Regions from separate parts of the Arthrobacter sp. SAFR-179 genome, predicted to be linked through region 1. Evidence: riboswitches for the same ligand, from Rfam matches in the RefSeq annotation. Region 1 holds a riboswitch; each other region holds the start of a gene.
The links. A riboswitch is a leader RNA that binds a small molecule or an ion and turns the genes downstream of it on or off. The one in region 1 is predicted to bind cyclic di-AMP.
Positions count from the first base shown of each region.

Region 1 (6,638 bases):
AGCTTGCGCCTGGGGCGGAACGGTGCGGCCGGAACGGTGCGGCCGGAAGCGTGATTAGGGCATGCGGCAGGATAACCTTGAAGGATACAGACCAACACGGTTTGCGCTGGCCATACCCTGAACCCGCACAACAATGCGGACGCGGTGGCAGCGGGCCGTGTCTCATGACAGCAGAACGAAGAAGGTTGATTACGTGCCTACCGGCAAGGTCAAGTGGTATGACAAGGACAAGGGCTTTGGCTTCCTCGCGGGCGAAGACGGCCAGGAGGTCTTCCTGCCCAAGTCGTCACTGCCTGAGGGAGTGACGGAACTGAAAGCGGGCACCCGGGTGGAATTCGGGGTGGCGGACGGCCGCAAGGGTGCCCAGGCCCTGGGCCTGCGGGTGCTGGATAAGACACCGTCGATCGCCAAGGCCAAGCGCCCCAGCGCGAAGGATCTCGCCCCGCTGGTGCAGGACCTGGTGACCGTCCTGGACAACCTGTCCGGAACCCTGTCCAAGGGAAAGTACCCGGACGGCAACAAGGGCAAGGCCATTGCTGCCGCCCTGCGCAAGGTCGCCGACGAGCTGGACGTTTAGGCGCCCATGGACCCCCAATCTGAACAGCCGGGCACGCCAGTGCAGGAGCAGGCTGCCAAGACTCCGCCCAAGCGCAAGGCAGGCGTGCCCGTGTGGCGTACGGGCAAGCCCGACGCGTTCCTGGCCGCGGCGGTGGACACTGCCCGGACCGCAGTGGAAGGCATCACACCGGCGGGCACCATCGGGGCGCACCTGGCAGCCAAAAGCGAGGGCGACCGGCTGGTCACGCACCTGTTCGAGTCGCGGCTGCCCGGCTACATGGGCTGGCAGTGGTACGCGGTGCTGACCCGCAACTCGCGCTCCAAGGCGGTGACTGTCAACGAGTTGGGCCTGCTGCCGTCCGAGGAATCCATCCTGGCCCCGGAATGGGTGCCGTGGGCAGAACGCGTCCGTCCCGAGGACGAGCAGCAGCAGGAGCCCGAACAGCAGGAGTCAGGGCAAGGGACTCCGGAAGAGCTGCCGGCAGGGCAGGGGGAACCTGGCGGCCAAGAGCCTGACGACGACGGCGGCGAGCCTGGGGACGTCGGGGAGCCTGGCGACGAGGCAAAGACTTCCTAAACCACAAGCAAACGGCGCCGCCCGGGAAAACCCGGGGCGGCGCCGTCGTGCATTAACCTTGGTTACTTGCGCAGCTCGCCCACCACGAAGTCGATGCTGGCCAGCAGCGCCGAGACGTCGCTGGGCTCGATGGCCACGAAGGTGGCGATGCGCAGCTGGTTGCGGCCCAGCTTCCGGTACGGCTCGGTGTCCACAATGCCGTTGGCGCGCAGGACCTTGGCCACGGCGGCCGCGTCAACCGACTCGTCGAAGTCGATGGTGGCAATGACGTTGGAGCGTTCCTCCGGGTTGGTGACGAACGGGGTGGCGAACTCCGAGGCCTCGGCCCAGCTGTAGATGCGGCCGGCGGAATCGGCGGTCCGCTTGGAGGCGAAGTCCAGGCCGCCGTTGGAGTTCAGCCACTGGACCTGCGAATCCAGGGTTACCAGCGTGGACAGCGACGGCGTGTTGTATGTCTGGTTCAGGCGGGAGTTCTCGATGGCGGTCTGGAGGTCCAGGAAGTCCGGGATCCAGCGGCCGCCGGCCTTGATGGCGGCAGCACGTTCCAGCGCTGCGGGGGAGAACAGGCCCAGCCAGAGGCCGCCGTCGGAGGCAAAGTTCTTCTGGGGGGCAAAGTAGTAGACATCGCTTTGTGCAACGTCCACGTCCAGGCCGCCGGCCGCGGATGTGGCGTCCACCAGGACCAGTGATCCCTCGTCGGCCCCGGATACCCGCTGGACAGGGGCTGCGACGCCTGTGGAGGTTTCGTTCTGCGGCCAGGCATAGACGTCCACGCCGGCCTCGGCCTGGGCTGCGGGCCGGGTGCCGGGCTCGGACTTGATGATCGAGGAGGCTTCGAGGAAGGGCGCCTTATTGGTGGCGGCGGCGAACTTGGACCCGAACTCACCGAAGGACAGGTGCTGGGCTTTCTTCTCTACGAGACCGAAGCTGGCAACGTCCCAGAAAGCGGTGGAGCCGCCGACGCCGAGGACCACCTCATAGCCGTCCGGGGCGCGGAAGAACTGGCTCAGCCCTTCCCGGACCGACCCGACCAGGTTCTTGACGGGGGCCTGCCGGTGCGAGGTGCCAAGGATCGTTCTTGAAGCCGCTGCCAGCGCGTCGATCTGTTCCTGCCGGACCTTTGACGGGCCGGCCCCGAACCGCCCGTCCTGGGGCAGGAGGTCGGCGGGGATCGTGATGCTGGTGTCGCTCACAGGTGCTCCAATTCGGCGGGGACGAAAGCTATGGTCCGGAAGGGCGGGCAGTGGTGGCCGGCAGGGCGCGGTGGCTGGGCTGCAGGCCACTCCCATTCTGCCTGAACCGCCGCCGGGGGCGGGAGCCGGGCACGTCATAGTCCGGACAGTGAGACGTGCCCGTACGGCCCAGCCCTTTGGCCGCAGCTATTCGGACAAAGTCAAAATAGGCTAAGCTTTCCCCCGGACTACTTCGCGGGAAGAGGCGATACGGTGGGACAACGCAAGGTACTGCGCTCGAGGAGCTGAGCTGGATGACGGATCTGATCGACACTACGGAGATGTACCTCAGGACCATTCTGGAGCTTGAGGAAGAAAACATCGTTGCCCTCAGGGCCCGTATCGCCGAACGTCTGCGCCACTCGGGGCCCACCGTCTCCCAGACCATCGGCCGCATGGAGCGGGACGGACTTGTCGTCGTCTCCGGTGACCGCCATCTGGAACTCACGGATACGGGCCGCAAGCGCGCCACAGAGGTCATGCGCAAGCACCGGCTGGCCGAACGCCTTCTGGCAGATGTCATCGGCCTGGACTGGGCCTACGTCCATGACGAAGCCTGCCGCTGGGAACACGTCATGAGCGAGCGGGTGGAGCGGCGCATCTACGAGATGCTGGGCCACCCCACCGAATCGCCCTACGGCAACCCCATTCCCGGCCTCGCTGCGCTGGGAGGCCAGGCGGGCCGCGGCTTTGCCGATGGAGCCATCAGCCTGGTGGAAGCAATGAAGAACTACGCGCCCGCCTCGGGCGTGACCATCAGCCGTTTGGCGGAGCCAATCCAGGTGGAACCGGAACTGCTGGCCCAGCTGGACGAGGGCGGGATCCGGCCTGGTGCTGCCGTGACGCTGGAACGCGTGGGCGAGTACATTTCCGTTCGGGTCGCGGGGATCGAAGGGGCGCTGGAGCTGCCGCCCGAGGTTGCTGCGCACGTCTTCGTTGCCCTCGACTAGGGCTGATCCGGCACCTTCCATACCCCAGGCAGGGGTTTCCACGCAAAGGTAACGGAATTGTTACCTAGGGACTTAAGCCCCTATAGTGGAACCAAGCGTTGATACATAAGCGTTACCTGACCCGGAGCCGAGCTCTGCCAGCGGGCCAGGTGAACGAGTTCGTTACTGGCAGAGGCGGGGGAACCACAAGCGGCAGCGGGGGACTGCCTTGGGGTGAAGTCCGTCAGCAGCAAGCCTCTCCAGTGAAGGATTCTTCCGGGAATACCCCTGTGCAGAAGCTTGCCTACGGCGGACCGGGTCTTTGAACTCTCTGACCCGAATCCGACAGCTAACTCCGCAGGCTTCTTCCAGAGAGGAACCCTTCTTGACCATGCAGACCCCACGGGGCCGCCGACGCGCGGCCGGCCCCCCTTCGGCACCCCGGGTTGCCGAAGTCGTCGCAGCGGAGCGCCCCCGCGACCTGCATCGCGACGCGCGCCGCCGCCGGGGTCCCTTCCGGCAGATGACGGAGTTTGCCGCCGCCAGCGGCATCGGCCAAAAAGCCGGCATGGCCCTTGCCGCCACAGGCCTGGTGCTGACGGTCACGGTGCCCGCCACAAGTCCCGTCATGGCAACCGACTCCGCCGGCAATGCCCCCCTGGCTGCCTCGGCTGTCAGCCCGCAGCCGCAGATTTCCGCTGATGTTGGAGCCCAGGTTGACTTCAGCCGCTCCGCCGTGGTCACGCAGGCGGACCCGGACGGAAAGCTGAAGCAGCTCCTGAGCGCACAGTCCGCCGGCTCCGTCACCCGTGCCGCTTCGGCCGGCACCCTGGCCGCACCCCTGTCGTCCCTCGCCACCGCTTCCCCTTTCGGTTACCGGGTCAGCCCCATCACCGGAGGCTCCGGAGACTTCCACAGGGGCCAGGACTTCGTGGCGCAGTGCGGCACCTCGGTCCTGGCGGCCGCAACAGGAACCGTCACCTTCGCGGGCTGGCACCAGTTCGGTGGCGGAAACCGGGTGGTCATCGACCACGGCAACGGGCTGGAAACCACCTACAACCACCTCTCGTCCTTCAACGTCAAGGTGGGCCAGACCGTCTCCCGCGGTGAGGTCGTGGCACTGAGCGGCACCACCGGCGCGTCCACCGGATGCCACCTGCACTTCGAGGTCCAGGTCAATGGCGAAGTGGTCGATCCGATGGGCTGGCTGTAACCGAATGATTGCTCACTCTCAGATCGCCGTGACCCGCCGTGACCTGAATGTGACATTGAAGCAAAACTGCTGTACCGTCTAACTCGCGTCAACTTTTCCGAAGTTGACGCTCTTGAGTGGATTGCCTAACTCTGCCACCGCTCAAGGTCCGTTCGCATTTCATCGTCTGGCAGGGGCGGGGGAACCAATTTTGGCCTTCATTTCCGGAAGGCCTTGGGGTTAAGTCACAAAGCTTCCCAGGAAGCAGCGTGGCCGGGTGACTCCCATCCGAATCCGACAGCTCACCTCGCAGGCATTGGGAGAGGCTACCTTCGTGTCTTCACGCCATCATTCTGCGCGCCACCGTGCGCAAACGGTTCGCACCAACCCCCTGGACGCCGTGTCCAAGGCTGTCAGTGCAAATGCCGGGACCGTAGGCCGCCAGGCTGCCGTTGTGGCAGCCGCTTCGGGCCTCATCCTGAGCATGGGCCTGCCCGCCACGGCAGCTGACACCACTGCCGGTGTCTCTGCCTCCACCGAGTCCGGTTCGGCCCAGACGGCACTCGCCGTCACCGCTGCCCCCACGGCCACGGTGTCCTTCGAGCGTCCGGTCGTCAAGACCACCGCCGCTCCCAAGGTTGAAGCGGTACGTACCCAGTCCACGGCAGCAGCGAACCGCGCCGCCAACACCGCCACTGCGGGCCAGGAGGCTTCCCCGGCCGCCAAAGCGGAAGAGTCTGTATCCACTGCGGCAACCTCGGGCATTGCCGCCATCGCCTACACCGGCATCGGCCACTCCTACGTATGGGGCGGCACCAGCCCCGTCACAGGCTGGGACTGCTCCGGTTTCGTGCAGTGGGTTTACGCCCAGGCCGGAATCAGCATCCCCCGCACCAACGCGTGGAACATCATGACCCCCACCTCGGCACCGCAGCCGGGTGACCTGGTTGTCCAGAACGGTGGCGCGCACGTCGGCATCTACGTCGGCAACGGCATGATGATCAGCGCACTCAACCCCTCGCAGGGCACGCTGCTCCACTCGCCGGCAGCCACCGGTTCCTCCACGTACTACCACTACAGCAAATAGTTCTTGGGCAACGCGTTCCAAGGGCTTTTTCTTTGCCCAAAGCTTCTTCGCTAAAAACCACATCCCCGTTCGGGATGCGCCGGCGTACCCCCAAGATGCCGGCGCGTCCATCACCCTTCGCCTGCCTACCTGCGGCTCGAGGGAAAAACGAAAGAGAGAACTGATGACGACTCGTGCCACCGCACGGCATCGCGCCGAGGTCACCAAAACCAACTCGATCGCTGTCATTGCCAAGGCTGTCAGCGACAACGCAGGCGGCATGGGCCGCCAGGCTGCGGTTATTGCCGCAGCGTCCGGCCTGGTCCTGACCAGCGGCATCGCTGCCAACGCTGCCGACGCCAACGTCAAGCGCGATTCCGCTCCTGCTTCCGCGCTGGAAGTTGAATCCGCCGTGGACGCCCCGATCTCGGCGGCTTCCACCATCTCCATCAGCTACGAGAAGCCTGCCGTGACCACCACGCCGGCTCCCGTCGTCGAGCCTGAGCCCGAGGTTGAGGTGCGGGAAGCCGCTCCCGCTCCTGCGGCCCAGCCCGCTGCTGCTCCCAAGGTCACGGCCAAGGTTGCCACCGCCGCTGCTCCTGCCGCTCCCGCAGCCCAGGCATCCGCCAGCGGCAAGGGTGCGGCCATCCTCTCTGCCGCGTACGCCCAGCTCGGCGTGATGCAGGACTGCACCATGCTGGTCACCAACTCGCTGGCCGCTGTCGGAATCCACTTCCACGACTGGCCCGCCGGCTACCTGTCCCTGGGCCGCACCGTGAGTGCAGCCGAAGCACAGCCGGGCGACCTGATCTACTACGCTGACGGTGGCGCGGGCATGGCCCACATCGCTGTCTACGCAGGAAACGGCATGGCTGTCCACGGCGGCTACAACGGAAACCAGACCGTGGTCTTCAGCGCGAACGTTGGATCCGGCCCCGTCTTCATCCGCGTCAACTAGGCATTCCGGTGCTGGCGTGAACGGCCGCCAGCCTCAAAATGTCCCGAGGACCCCCGCCATCGAGGCAGGGGTCCTCGGCGTTTAAGGGGTGCCGCGACGGGGGCGGCACCCTTTTTTGGCGTATCG
Region 1 covers NZ_JBPFDM010000008.1:155,770-162,407, reverse strand. The annotation lists gene ACR65K_RS14060 (cold-shock protein) at 194-577, shown strand; gene ACR65K_RS14055 (DUF3027 domain-containing protein) at 584-1,135, shown strand; gene serC (phosphoserine transaminase) at 1,198-2,328, opposite strand; gene ACR65K_RS14045 (iron-dependent transcriptional repressor DtxR) at 2,622-3,317, shown strand; cyclic di-AMP (ydaO/yuaA leader) riboswitch at 3,464-3,675, shown strand; gene ACR65K_RS14040 (M23 family metallopeptidase) at 3,688-4,509, shown strand; cyclic di-AMP (ydaO/yuaA leader) riboswitch at 4,638-4,818, shown strand; gene ACR65K_RS14035 (C40 family peptidase) at 4,889-5,575, shown strand; gene ACR65K_RS14030 (NlpC/P60 family protein) at 5,739-6,512, shown strand.

Region 2 (6,638 bases), on a different contig from region 1:
GCTGGAACAAATCTGGACGGCGGAGCGATTCGTTGCCCGCTTTGGGCTCCCGCTGGCGGACAGTGACACCGGCTACGGCCATTCCAGCAAGCAGGTAGACGCCGTCCGCGCATCCCGGGTACTCCTGCAGGAGTACTACGACGCCGTCCACCGGCAGACGGCAAAGGTCCTGGAAGGAATCAATGATTCCGCCCTGGACCGTGTGGTTGACCGGCATTGGGACCCGCCCGTCACCCTCGGCGTGCGGCTGGTCAGCATCCTGGGGGACTGCCTCCAGCACGCCGGCCAGGCCGCCTACGCCAAGGGGTTGCACAGAACATCGGCGGACACCAACAGTGCGTGAACTCGTTGTGCTGGGCACCGCATCCCAGGTTCCCACCCGAACCAGGAACCACAACGGCTACCTGCTGCGCTGGGACGGCGAAGGGCTGCTTTTCGACCCCGGCGAGGGCACCCAGCGCCAAATGATCCTTGCCGGAGCAGCGGCAAGCAGCATCACCAGGATTTGCCTCACGCACGTGCACGGGGACCATTGCTATGGCCTGCCCGGAGTCCTTTCCAGGATGGTTCTGGACGGAGTGGGGCACCCCGTCCACCTGCATTATCCGGCGTCCGGCGACGATGTGGTCCGGGCCCTGGTGGCCGTCAGCTCTCCCGGCATCGACCTGCGGCTGCACCCGCATTCCGGCGCCGGGCCCGTGGCCGAAGGCCTCGAGGTCCGGCCCCTGAACCACCGCATCGAGACGTACGGTTACCTGCTCACAGAGCCCGACGGCCGCACCCTCCTGCCGGAACGGCTCCGGGCGGCGGGCGTCGAAGGGCCCGACGTCCGCCGGCTGCAGCGGGAAGGGGTCGTCGGGACAGCCCGCCTGGAGGACATGAGCATTCCCAGGCCGGGCCAGCGGTTTGCCTTCATCATGGACACCGCACCATGCGCCGGTGCCGAAGAGTTGGCAGCAGGCACCGACCTGCTGGTCACGGAGTCCACGTTCAGCGACGACGACGCCGGCCTAGCCGGGCAATACCTGCACCTGACCGCCGGGCAGGCCGGTGAACTGGCGGCGTCGGGGAAGGCCCGGACGCTGGTGCTCACACATTTTTCCGCACGGTACGGAAACGACGTCTCCCATCTCGCGGAGCAGGCAAGGGCCCGGGCTCCGGAATCCACGGTCATTGCCGCTGAAGACCTGCAGCGCATTGCCGTTCCCCGTCGGCGGCAACCGATGCGGGAAGCGGCAGGCGAAACTACGGCGATAGGGTTAAACCATGACGGCAGCAGCTGAATCCACGGTCACTTTTGACGGCCGCTTCGCCCGGGAACTGGCAGAACTCGCCGTTCCCTGGCAGGCCGAGGAAGCACCGGGTCCTGAGCTCCTGGTCCTGAACGACAAGCTCGCCCGGGACCTGGGCCTCGATCCGCAGTACCTCCGCAGTCGCGAAGGGGTCCGGCTGCTGGTGGGCAATCACGTTCCCGCCGGCGCCACCCCGGTGGCGCAGGCATATGCGGGGCACCAGTTCGGCGGTTACTCATCCTTGCTGGGTGACGGACGTGCGCTGCTGCTGGGGGAGGTCACGGACCAAAGCGGCCGCCTCCTGGACATCCATCTCAAAGGCTCGGGGCGCACGCCTTTCGCCCGCGCCGGGGACGGCCGTGCCGTCGTCGGCCCCATGCTCCGTGAGTATGTGGTCAGTGAGGCCATGCACGCCCTGCACATACCCACCACCCGCTCGCTCGCCGTCGTGGCAACCGGGCGGCAGGTCCGCCGGGACGGCATGCTGCCCGGTGCCGTCCTGGCACGCGTGGCAAGCAGCCACCTGCGCGTTGGCAGCTTCCAGTACGCGCGGGCCACCGAAAACCTGGACCTCCTGAGGCGGCTGGCGGACCATGCCATCAGCAGGCACTATCCGCACGCCGCTGAAGCCAAAAACCCCTACCTGGCATTGTTCGGTTCCGTCGTCTCCGCCCAGGCGGAGCTGGTGGCCAGGTGGATGCTGGTGGGATTCGTGCATGGTGTCATGAATACGGACAACATGACCATCTCAGGGGAAACCATCGACTACGGCCCGTGCGCGTTCATGGATGCATTCAATCCCGCCGCCGTCTACAGTTCCATCGACGTCAGTGGACGCTATGCCTATGCCAACCAGCCGGTGCTTGCCGAATGGAACCTTGCCCGGCTTGCCGAGGCGATGCTGCCGCTCATCGACCAGGACCAGGAAAAGGCGGTTGCCCCGGCCGTGGAGGTGCTTGGCGGGTTCCGCGGACAGTACAGCAAGTCGTGGTCCGGCGGCATGAAACGCAAGCTGGGCCTGGGAGGCGGCGGGGAGAGCGCTGATGACGCCTCAGCCCTGGTGGACGATGCAATCGCCATCCTGAAGGACGGCCCGGTGGACTACACCCTCTTCTTCCGCAACCTGGGCAAGGCCGCCCGGGGCGACCTCCGTCCCGTTCGCGGGATGGTCCTTGACCTGGCCGCGTTCGACGCCTGGGCGGAGCGGTGGCAGGCCATGAAACCGGACGCGGACCTGATGGACAGCGTGAACCCTGTGTACATTCCCCGGAACCACCTGGTGGAGGAAGCTCTGTCAGCTGCCACCGAAGGAAACCTCGCACCCCTGCAGCAACTGCTCGAGGCCATCGGTGCACCCTTTACCGAACGTCCGGGACTGGAACGCTACGCCGAGGGTGCCCCTGAAGACTTCGGCAACTACATGACCTTCTGCGGGACCTGACGGCTCGCGCCAGGGGAAAACGACAGGAGGGCGGCGGCCGGGAATACCCGGCTGCCGCCCTCCTGTTTTGCGTCGGCTCCGCTGGTTGCGAAGCGCCGCGGAGACTAGGCTACGCGGACTGCGGAGTAGCCGCCGAGCCAGCTGATGGAGTGAACCTCGGTGCTGTAGCCGTTGACGCCGCCGCTGACAACCTGGCCGTCGCCGGCGTAAACGCCCACGTGGCCGGAGGTGATGATCAGGTCACCGGGGGCGGGGGCGCTGACAACAGTGCCGTACTGGAAGAACTGGGTGGGGGCCAGGTCGCCGACGGACTTGCCGACGGAGCGCAGGGCCTTCTCAACCATTGCGGTGCAGTCCTGGCCCACGCCAACCTGGCTGTAAGCGGATGCCAGGATCGCAGCGCCGGTTCCCGTGCCGGTGGAGGCCAGCGGGGTGGCGGAGGCGTAGGACATGTTCATGCCGGTGTTCGCCGGTGCAGTTGCGGCTGCAGCCTGGACCGGAGCTGCGGCAGGAGCCGGAGCCGGTGCTGCGGTGTAGCCTGCACCGGGGATCTGGATCTGGTCACCGGGGTAGATGATTGAGGACAGTCCCAGTCCGTTGGCGGACAGGACGTCATTAAGGCTGACGCCGTAGGCAGCCGCGATGGCCCCGATGGTGTCGCCAGAGACGACGGTGTGGACGTTTCCGGCTGCCGCAACGGGTGCTGCTGCCGGTGCCGAGTACGCCTGGACGCTGGTGTTCTCAGTGGTGTCCGGACCGGTCACACCTGCATGGGCCGGGGCTCCGACGCCGAATGCAATGCCGGACGCTGCAGCAACTGCGAGCGCCGGGCGGCCCAGCGAACGGGCCTGGGTCTTGGCGGTTACGGCGAGGCCCTCGAGCACAATGGAGCGGGCCGGAGTCGCGCGGTGACGGGCAGTAATGGAATTTTTTGACACGGTTGATCGCCTCTCCCATGCCTGCGGGGTGAGCTGTCGGGTTCGGGCTGGAGATGCCCGGCCGGTAGCGGGCTCCGCGGGCGGAGCGCTATCGACTTAACCCCAAGGCCACAAGTGGCCGTGGAAACTTGGTTCCCCCGTCCCTGCCATCGGAAAACGGTTGAATCCCATGATCAGCGGCAGGGCTCGGCATGCTGATGGGAATGTCCCGGCTGAGAGGGACACCCAAAGACCATAACCCGCGCTCACTGTCATTGTCACATTTGAATAACATACGAGGTTTCCCTCTCAATTCAGCAAACGTCTTGATGTACATAGGATCTCGCGGCTGACCTGGGGAGAGATTCGAACCGGGAAACGGCGCCGAAACGGTAACAATACGGCCTCGGACCCCTGCTTTGCCGCGATACCCGGCGGTAAGCTTCGGGACTATGCCCCTGTTCGTTACCAACCGGTCCTTCCCGATATTCGCGGGCCTGATGGCGATCGCCCTGGCCGGCGCCACCGCGTTGCCGGCCGCGGCGGAGGAGCCGCCCGGCGGATATCCCTCCTGGGCCGACGTGCAGCAGGCGCAGTCCTCTGAAGCGGCGAAGGCCGCAGAGATCACCAGCATCAACGGGCTCCTGGATGGACTGCAAGCGCAGTCGGAGGCGGCCGGGGATGCGGCGGTCCGCTCTGCCGCCGATCACGCCGCAGCCGATGCGGAGCTTCAGGCGGCAACAGCCCGGGTGCAGACTCTGTCTGCGCAGGCGGCCCGTGCAGACGACCAACTGGCCCGGTACCGGAAGGATATCGGCGCCCTGGCCGTCCAGTCCTACAAGACCGGCGGGACCAATACCGGATTCTTCGTGGCGCTCGATGCGCTGGGGACCAACAGCGCCCAGGGGCTCAACCTGGTCAAGCTTGTAGGGGACAAGACTGCTGCCTTGGTGAATAAGGCTGCAGCGGCAGGAAAGGTTGCCGCTGCGCTCAGGGAACAGGAACAGGTTGCCAGGGGCGAGCGGGAACGACTGGCCGGGGAGGCGAAGGTTAAATCCGAGGCCGCCCGTTCCGCCCGGGACGCACTGGCACGGCAGGTCACCGAGGAACAGCAGCACAGCGGCGAGTTGACTGCCCAGCTTGCCGCCCTGAAGGGTACGACGGCGGCAGTTGAGGGGGAGTATCGCCAGGGCAAAGCGGCGCTGGCCGCCTACGAGGCGGCCCAGGCGGCCAAGCGCGCCGCCGCGGAGGAGCAGGCCCGCCGCCAGGCCGAAGCTGCCGCCAAGGCCGCAGCGGCTGCCGCCCAGCAGCCCAAGCAGCCGCCGCCCCCCGCCCCAGCCCCGGTCGGGGCCAATCCGGCCCCGGCCGCGCCTGCCAACAATCCAGCTCCTGCCGTTCCGGTTGCGCCGCCACCGCCACCGGCGCCGGCCCTGCCAAGCCCGCCCGCCGTCGTCGTTCCTTCCGTTCCCGGTGGAGCTGTTAACGATCCCGGCGCGGCGAAAAGCTACGCGTCCGGACGCCTTGCTGCCTTTGGGTGGGGCCAGGACCAGTTCCTTTGCCTGGCCCAGCTGTGGAGCAAGGAATCAAACTGGCTGACCACCGCCACCAACGCCTGGTCCGGGGCCTACGGGATTGCCCAGGCGCTGCCGCCGGGCAAGTATGCCAGCGCCGGCAGCGACTGGCTGACCAGCTATCGGACGCAGGTCGATTGGGGCCTGGGCTATATCCGTGACCGCTGTGGTTCGCCCTGCGGGGCTTGGAACCATTCCGTGTCCCTGAATTGGTACTGACTGACGCGCTAGGCTTTCCCCATGCCAGATTTCGAACGGTTTCGTGTGCTGCTCGAAGAGGAGCGGGCGCGGCGGGTGGCGCTGCTGCCCGCCCTGCAGGCGGATATCGCCGCGGCAAATTCGGCCCGCCAGGATTCCAACGTCGACGACGAACATGATCCGGAGGGCGCCACGATCGCCTTCGAACTTTCGCAGGCATCGGCGCTCCTGAAGCAAAGCTCGGCCGGCCTGGTCCAGATTGAAGCGGCCCTGGCAAGGCTGGCCCGGGGAACCTATGGAACCTGCGCCGTCTGCGGGGAACCCATCACCGAAGGAAGGCTGGAGGCGCGGCCATGGACCCCGTTCTGCATCCGGCACGCCTCCTCGGGGCGCGGACGGTGACGGGCGCCGCTGACGTTGTGTCCGCTGCGGCGGACTTTGTTGACCGGACCCTGCAGAACGAGGGCGCCTGGTACCGGGCAGACGACGTCGGAAACCGGCTGGGCGGCGTGCTGGCTTCCTACGGTTCCTCCATTGGGGCCGTCCGCGGCACGGTGCGCGACACCCTGCGCAAGTTCAGGGACCTGGACCACGACGGAACCGTGATGCTCGCCTCCGCCCTGTGGGGGCAGCCCAAGCCAGGATCCCGCCCGGTTTTCGAGCGCCGCCTTGCCGCCGTGGTGCTGCTGCAGACAAAGGTGCGCCTGCTCCGGCATTCGGATCTCACGCGCCTGGAAGGCTTCCTTCGCTCAGCCCAGGCAGCGGAACTCACGGAGCCTCTGCTTTCCGACGTCCTGGTGCCGTTGCTGTCAGGGCTGGGGGAGCGTGAACGGCAGCGGGCCGGCGTTGTGCTGGCACGGTGGCGGGAGGACCCGGACCCCGAACTGCGGGCTGCGGCCGGTGCACTCTCGAAGGAATTGACCCCGTAAAGTGGCCTCTTATCAGGCCAAACAAGGAGATCCACATGAATGAGCCGTTTGACCTTGAGCGCTTTGTTGCCGCCCAAAACGCGGGCGGAGCCTATGAGCAGGCGTTGGGGGAGTTGCAGGTCGGCAGGAAGTCCGGGCACTGGATGTGGTTCATCTTCCCGCAGATTGCCGGGCTGGGGCAGAGTGCCATGTCGCGCAAATACGCCATCTCGTCACTCGCTGAAGCCCGGGCCTACCTGGACCACGAGGTGCTGGGCCCGCGGCTGCTGGAGTGCGCTGTGGTGCTGGCC
Region 2 covers NZ_JBPFDM010000002.1:358,532-365,169, reverse strand. The annotation lists gene ACR65K_RS06050 (mycothiol transferase) at 1-343, shown strand, start outside; gene ACR65K_RS06045 (ribonuclease Z) at 336-1,283, shown strand; gene ACR65K_RS06040 (protein adenylyltransferase SelO) at 1,267-2,733, shown strand; gene ACR65K_RS06035 (LysM peptidoglycan-binding domain-containing protein) at 2,838-3,671, opposite strand; cyclic di-AMP (ydaO/yuaA leader) riboswitch at 3,675-3,843, opposite strand; gene ACR65K_RS06030 (aggregation-promoting factor C-terminal-like domain-containing protein) at 4,103-5,440, shown strand; gene ACR65K_RS06025 (TraR/DksA family transcriptional regulator) at 5,462-5,821, shown strand; gene ACR65K_RS06020 (DNA alkylation repair protein) at 5,773-6,348, shown strand; gene ACR65K_RS06015 (DUF1810 domain-containing protein) at 6,384-6,638, shown strand, end outside.
Region 2: it holds a riboswitch for cyclic di-AMP, as region 1 does, so the genes downstream of both, ACR65K_RS06035 (LysM peptidoglycan-binding domain-containing protein) here and ACR65K_RS14035 (C40 family peptidase) in region 1, are expected to answer to the same signal.

Region 3 (6,638 bases), on a different contig from region 1:
TCGGGGCGTGGGGACCGGGGCAGGGGGTGACCATAGTCGATGGGCTGGTTGCCGTTGGTGCGCCGGATGAGCTGGAATTCGCGGCTAAGGCAGGACGCGAAACATGGATCCTGGTGCATATGCCCGTAGAGGAAAGTTCCGGGGCTGCAGCGCTGGACCGCGAAGCCAGGGCTCTCCGCGCTGCAACGGGCGTGATCTGCACCAGCACCTCTTCCGCGTCACTCCTCCTTGAGAGAGGGCTTCCGCGGGCGGAAGTTGTCCTTCCCGGGGTCAATCCCGCACCACAGGCATACGGATCCACACCCCCGCATGTTGCGGTGGTCGCCGCACTGCTGCCTAACAAGGACCAGTTGCTGACGGTGGAGGCGCTAAGCCAAATTCAGGACCTTGCCTGGACGGCATCGCTTGTGGGGTCAGACCAGGCGGACCCGGACTACGCGCAGCAGGTCAGGGCAGCCATTACGGCCAACGGACTCAGCAAGCGGGTCCAGCTCACCGGCGAGCTCAGCGGCGAAGCCCTTGAGGCTGAATGGGCGCGCACGGACCTGACCCTGCTGGTATCAAGGGTGGAAGCCTTCGGCATGGCCGTCACCGAATCCCTGGCCCACGGCATTCCCGTACTGGTCCGGTCAGGGACAGGGGCAGTGGAGGCGCTGGGGATGGCAGGACTGGCAACGGACGACGGCGAACCCCGCCTTCCGGGGGCAGTGCTTTCCCTTCCAGCCGGGGGACAGGAGAGTCCCGGCCGGCTGGCCGACGCCTTGCGCGGGTGGTTGGTGGATGAAAGGACTCGCGAGAGCTGGCGGACAGGTGCGCTTGATGCGCGGACCGGGCTGCCGGGGTGGAGCAAAACCGCGCAGGACGTGCTGGCACTTCTGGCGGGACGCGACGACCCGGGAGAGCGGCGACAGCGCTAGCGGATGCTCCGGTGCGCCGCGAAAAACTCCCGCAATACCAAAGCGCATTCTTCTTCGCGGACCCCGGGGTACACCTCAACCCAGTGGTTGAGCCGGCGCTCCCGCAGGATATCGAATACGGATCCTGCGGCGCCGGCCTTCTCGTCCCAGGCCCCAAAGACAACGCGGGGGATTCGCGCCAGGACAATGGCGCCCGCACACATGGCGCAGGGTTCAAGGGTGACCACCAGGGTGCAGTCGGACAACCGCCAGCCGTCGCCCAGGCCGCCGTCGAGCCGCGCCCTCTCCTTCAACCGTGCCGCAGCCTCCCTGATGGCCACCACCTCGGCGTGGGCTGTGGGGTCGCCCAGTTCCTCCCGCTGGTTCCGTCCGGAACCCAGCACGTCGCCGTCGGGCCCTATGACCACGGCGCCGATAGGCACATCCTCCGTGGCGAGCGCGCGACGGGCCTCCGCCAGGGCAAGGCCCATCCAGGCGTCGTGTTTCTTTTCGGGCAACCGCATGGCTCAATGATAGTTTCGGGGTTACTCAGGTTACTTGCCGATGCCGGGAGGCACCATGGACACGCTTCGGGACCGCTTAGGTACTTGGTTCAAACCGTACGCGGCGCTGATCCTCACCATTCTGGTGGGCGGTGTGGTCATCGTGTCTTTGGCGCTGCTTGGGTCCGAGGTTTACGACGACGTGGTGGACTCAGCCGGGCTGGCCAACCTGGACAAACCTGCCCTGGCGTTCGCCGAGACCCTGCGCAGCCCCTGGCTCGATGCGGTTGTCACGGGGTTCACCAACATCGGCGGCGGCATCGGGATGCCCATCCTCGCCAGCATCCTTACGGCATGGTTGACGTTCCTCAGCCGGAACTGGCGCCCCCTGGTGCTGATTGGTGGCGCAGCGGCAGCGTCGGTCAGCGCCACCACCTTTGGGAAGAAGTTGGTGGGCCGTACCCGCCCGGACCATGCTGACGCCGTTCCGCCCTACGAGGATTCGCCGTCCTTCCCCAGCGGCCACACCCTGAACACCACCGTGGTCATCAGCCTGGTGATTTACCTCATCTGCCTTCAGTTCCACACGATGCGGGTGCGCGTCACTGCTATCACCGCTGGTTCCATCTTCATCATCGCCATGGGTCTGAGCCGGGTTTTCCTGGGCCACCACTGGCTGACGGACGTCATGGCCGGGTGGATCCTGGGGCTGGCCTGGGTGGCCATCGTCATCCTGGCCCACCGGCTGTTCCACCTGGTCCGCAGGCGCGAACACATCGGCGCAGCGCCGTCGTTCGACCGTCCTATCGTCCGTGACGTGGTGGCCGAGGAACTGCACGACGGCGGATCTTCCGGACGTGGGAAGGGCAGCGCCGGGTGATAGTTTTGGGGGATGCGCACTCTCGTTGTTGACCACCCCCTGGTCGCCCACAAGCTCACCGTCCTGCGGGACAAGAACACGCCGTCGCCGGTCTTCCGCCAGCTGACGGAAGAGCTGGTGACCCTGCTGGCGTACGAAGCGACGCGGGAGGTCCGTACCGAGCCGGTCACCATCCAGACGCCGGTCAGCACAACCGTCGGCACCGCCTTCACCAAGCCCACCCCGCTGGTGGTTCCCATCCTCCGCGCGGGTTTGGGCATGCTGGAGGGCATGACCAAGCTCGTTCCCACCGCTGAAGTGGGCTTCCTGGGCATGGCCCGGGACGAGGAAACGCTGGACATCATCACCTACGCAGAGCGCCTGCCGGAGGACCTCACCGGCCGCCAGGTCTTCGTCCTGGACCCCATGCTGGCCACCGGCGGAACCTTGCGCGAAGCCATCAAGTTCCTCTTTAAGCGCGGCGCCTCCGACGTCACCTGCATCTGCCTGCTGGCTGCCCCCGAGGGCCTGGCCCGGCTGGAAGAGGAACTGTCTGGAGCCAACGTGCACATCGTCCTGGCCTCCATCGACGAGAAGCTCAACGAGAAGTCCTACATCGTCCCGGGCCTGGGCGACGCCGGCGACCGCCTCTACGGCATCGCCGGGTAGATTTCACCCTTTTTCAATACAGTTCCCGCCGCTAGCCTTTGCGGATGGACTGGAAACTTGAGCTTGTCTTTCTCCCCGTGTCCGACGTTGACCGCGCCAAGGACTTCTACGTCAACAAAGTGGGCTTTAATGCGGATTTCGACGAACGGCCGTCGGACTCCATCCGCTTCGTGCAGCTGACGCCGCCGGGTTCGGCCTGCTCCATCTGCATTGGCGAGGGACTCATCGACGCCCCTCCCGGCACGGGTTCCAACCTGCAGTTGGTGGTCAACGACATTAAAGCTGCGCATGAGACCACCTGAAGAACAACGGTGTGGATGTCAGCGATGTGGACGTGCAGGACTGGGGCCACTTCGTCTACTTCGCCGATCCCGACGGAAACAAGTGGGCTGTCCAGTACATCCCGCGGCGAAACACCGGCCAGGAAGCTGGCCAGGGCACTGTTCAGGACGCCGGGCAAAACGCTGGTTAACCCAAACCGCGGGCCGCATCATGATGATGCGGCCCGCGGTTGAAGGTGGCTTGCCTAGTACCAGTTGTGGGCCAGGTGGAAGTTCAGGGCGCCGCAGGGCGACTGGTAGCGCTCCTTGATGTAGTCCAGGCCCCAGTTGATCTGCGTGCGGTAGTTGGTGAGGTAGTCCGCACCGGCGCTGGCCATCTTCTCGGCCGGCAGGGACTGGACAATGCCGTATGCCCCGCTGCTGGCATTGGTGGCCGTGGTGGTCCAATCCGATTCCTTGGTCCACAGCGTCTGCAGGCACTGCATCTGGTCCGGAGCCCAGCCAAAGGTCCCCAGCTGGCTGGCGGCGTATGCCTGGGCGCCGGCGGGATCGTTAACCGCGACGGCGGCAGCCGGCTCAGGTGCGGGGGCAGGCTCGGGAGCCGGCGCCGGGGCGGGGGCTGGGGCAGGCGCTTCAGGCGCGGCCGGTGCTGCAGCGGGGGCCGGTTCCGCTGCCTGCGGTGCCACGCTGATGGCGGCGGGAGCCGGGCTGGCTGCCGGGTTGGAACGGATTTCGCTCTTCTCGATGCTCATTTGAGCGTCGGACGCTGCAGTGGAAGAGTTGGACCCGGTGGATGACGCCGGAGTCATGCTGCTGGTGGCCTGTCCTGCCGCGCCGACCCCCACCAGCACCGCACAGGATGCTGCAAGGACGGCCGCGCGCTGGCCCAGGGTGGTCTTCTTTGCCTGCTGCTTGGCCTTGTGTTTAGCCTTGGCCTGCAGCTGACGTGCTTCTGCCGTGTTTTTGGACATGATTGATCGCCTCTCACACCTGCGGAGTTAGCTGTCGGGTTCGGATGAGGGCATCCGGCTGTACGGAAAGATCACGTACTGGCTTAACCCCAAGGGCATTCAGTGCCCGGGACGGTGGGTCCCCCGCCTCTGCCGTAGCTCAATCGGAATCCGGGGAAGCGGCAGAGCTTGGCGTCAACCCGGGATATGCGGCCCGAACGGGGACCGCACCCAATCGACGGTACAGGAAGAACACGACAAAGTCACATTTAGGTAACGGAAGTCACGATGACCCGCGCGTCGAATTGCGGGACAGAACCTGTCGAAGATCTCAATTCGACGAGGCGGATGGCCTTGAACGCAGTGTGTGACGAACTCAGGGCACGGCGGGGCCGGCCGCGGGAAGACGGACAGCAAACTCGGTCCTGCCCGGCCGGGACACCAGTTCCACGGTGCCGCCGTGGGCCATGACGATGGACTCGACGATGGACAGGCCCAGGCCGGACGAGCCCTCGGAGCCGGAGCGGGCCGCGTCAGCCCGGGTGAAGCGCGAAAAGATCCTGCCCTGGAATTCCGCGGGGATGCCGGGCCCGTCATCGGTGACCGTAACCACCACGCTCCCGTCGGCAGAGCGCATCAACCCTGTGGTCACGGTGGTGCCGGCCGGTGTGTGCTTCCGGGCGTTGGAGAGCAGGTTAGCCAGCACCTGGTGCAGCTGGGTGGTGTCACCGCGGACCGTCACGGGTTGATGGGGCAGCTGCAGCTGCCAGATGTGTTCAGGGGCCATGACCTTTTCGTCGCTGACCGTTTCTATGACCAGCTGGGTAAGGTCCACTTCGGTGGTCTCGGTTGCCTTGCCCTCATCGAGCCTGGCCAGCAGCAGCAGGTCCTCCACCAGCGCGGTCATGCGCTCCGACTGGCTCTGCACCCGCCCCAGCGACTTTTGCCCGTCCTCGGTGAGGTGTTCGGTCATGCGCATCAGCTCGGTGTACCCGCGGATGGCGGTCAGCGGCGTTCGAAGCTCGTGGGAGGCGTCGGCAACAAACTGGCGCACCTTCATCTCGCTGCGCTGCCGGGCCTCCAGCGCGCTGGACACGTTGTCCAGCATCAGGTTCAGGGCGTGGCCCACACTGCCCACCTCAGTGGTGGGGTGCGCTGCGGAGGGCGGCACGCGCACGGCGAGTGCCACCTCGCCGGCGTCAAGGGGCAGCTTGGAAACCTTGGTGGCGACGTCCGACAGCTGTTCCAAGGGGCGCATGGTCCGGCGGATCAAGGCGGTGCCAACCAGCCCAATCAGGACCAGCCCGCCCAGCGAGACCAGCACCATGGTGAGCACAAGGGAGCCTTCGGTGGCTTTCTTCGTAGCAAGCGGAAGGCCGGTAATCACCACGTCGCCATAGGGCGTCCCGGTAGCCATCAGCCGGTAATCGCCGTTGGACAGTTCGCGGTCCACCGGCACGCCATCATGGGGGAGTGCCTGCAGGATGGCAACGTCGCGGGAGGTCAGGGAGATGCGGGTGGCGTCGGATGACAGGAACCCTGCCTCCCTGCTGACCTGCCCGTTCACTACCCGGGCATTGAGCGTTCCCACACTTTGCCCGCGTGCGTCAAGGGGATCTGGGCGGCCTGAGGGGTTGCCTTCGGGCGGCCGGCCGCGGGACGCCAGCTTCAGCTGCGCATCCAATTGACTGGTGAGGACCACGTCCATCGAGGCATAGCTGACCACCCCGATGGCGCCCGAGATGGCCACCAGCAGGGCCATGGACAGCAGGATCAGGCGTGTGCGGAGGTGCCAGGTGGAGGGATTGAACCAGGACCGGCCGGTGGGCCGGGGAACTCCGGGAAGAGACACGCGTTTCCTTTGGCTAGTCTGCAGGCTTAATGACGTAGCCCGCCCCGCGCACGGTGTGGATCATCGGCGGATGGCTGGCTTCGATCTTCTTGCGCAGGTAGGAAATGTACAGTTCCACGATGTTCGCCTGGCCGCCGAAGTCGTAATCCCACACGTGGTCCAGGATCTGGGCCTTGCTGACCACGCGCTTGGGGTTTTCCATGAGGTAACGGAGCAGCTCGAACTGGGTTGCCGTCAGTTGGATCCCTTCTCCGGCACGGGTAACTTCCCGGGTGTCCACATTGAGCACCAGGTCGCCCACCACCAGCTCGGCGGTATCCATGGCGGCCACCCCGGAACGCTGCACCAGGCGATGCAGGCGCAGCAGGACTTCCTCCATGCTGAAGGGTTTGGTGACATAGTCGTCCCCGCCCGCGGCCAGTCCCACGATGCGGTCCTGGACGTCGTCTTTGGCTGTCAGGAAGAGCGCAGGCACCTCCGGCGCAAAGACGCGAATCCTGCCCAGCAGCTCCACGCCGTCGAACCCCGGCAGCATGACGTCCAGCACCAGGACATCCGGATGGAAGTCCTTGGCGAGCTTCACCGCAGCGGGTCCGTCCGCTGCCACGGCCACAGACCAGCCCGCCAT
Region 3 covers NZ_JBPFDM010000015.1:79,935-86,572, reverse strand. The annotation lists gene ACR65K_RS19345 (glycosyltransferase family 4 protein) at 1-917, shown strand, start outside; gene ACR65K_RS19340 (nucleoside deaminase) at 914-1,420, opposite strand; gene ACR65K_RS19335 (phosphatase PAP2 family protein) at 1,476-2,279, shown strand; gene upp (uracil phosphoribosyltransferase) at 2,292-2,927, shown strand; partial or broken gene ACR65K_RS19325 (VOC family protein) at 2,972-3,399, shown strand; gene ACR65K_RS19320 (aggregation-promoting factor C-terminal-like domain-containing protein) at 3,454-4,179, opposite strand; cyclic di-AMP (ydaO/yuaA leader) riboswitch at 4,185-4,345, opposite strand; gene ACR65K_RS19315 (sensor histidine kinase) at 4,535-6,010, opposite strand; gene ACR65K_RS19310 (response regulator transcription factor) at 6,024-6,638, opposite strand, start outside.
Region 3: it holds a riboswitch for cyclic di-AMP, as region 1 does, so the genes downstream of both, ACR65K_RS19320 (aggregation-promoting factor C-terminal-like domain-containing protein) here and ACR65K_RS14035 (C40 family peptidase) in region 1, are expected to answer to the same signal.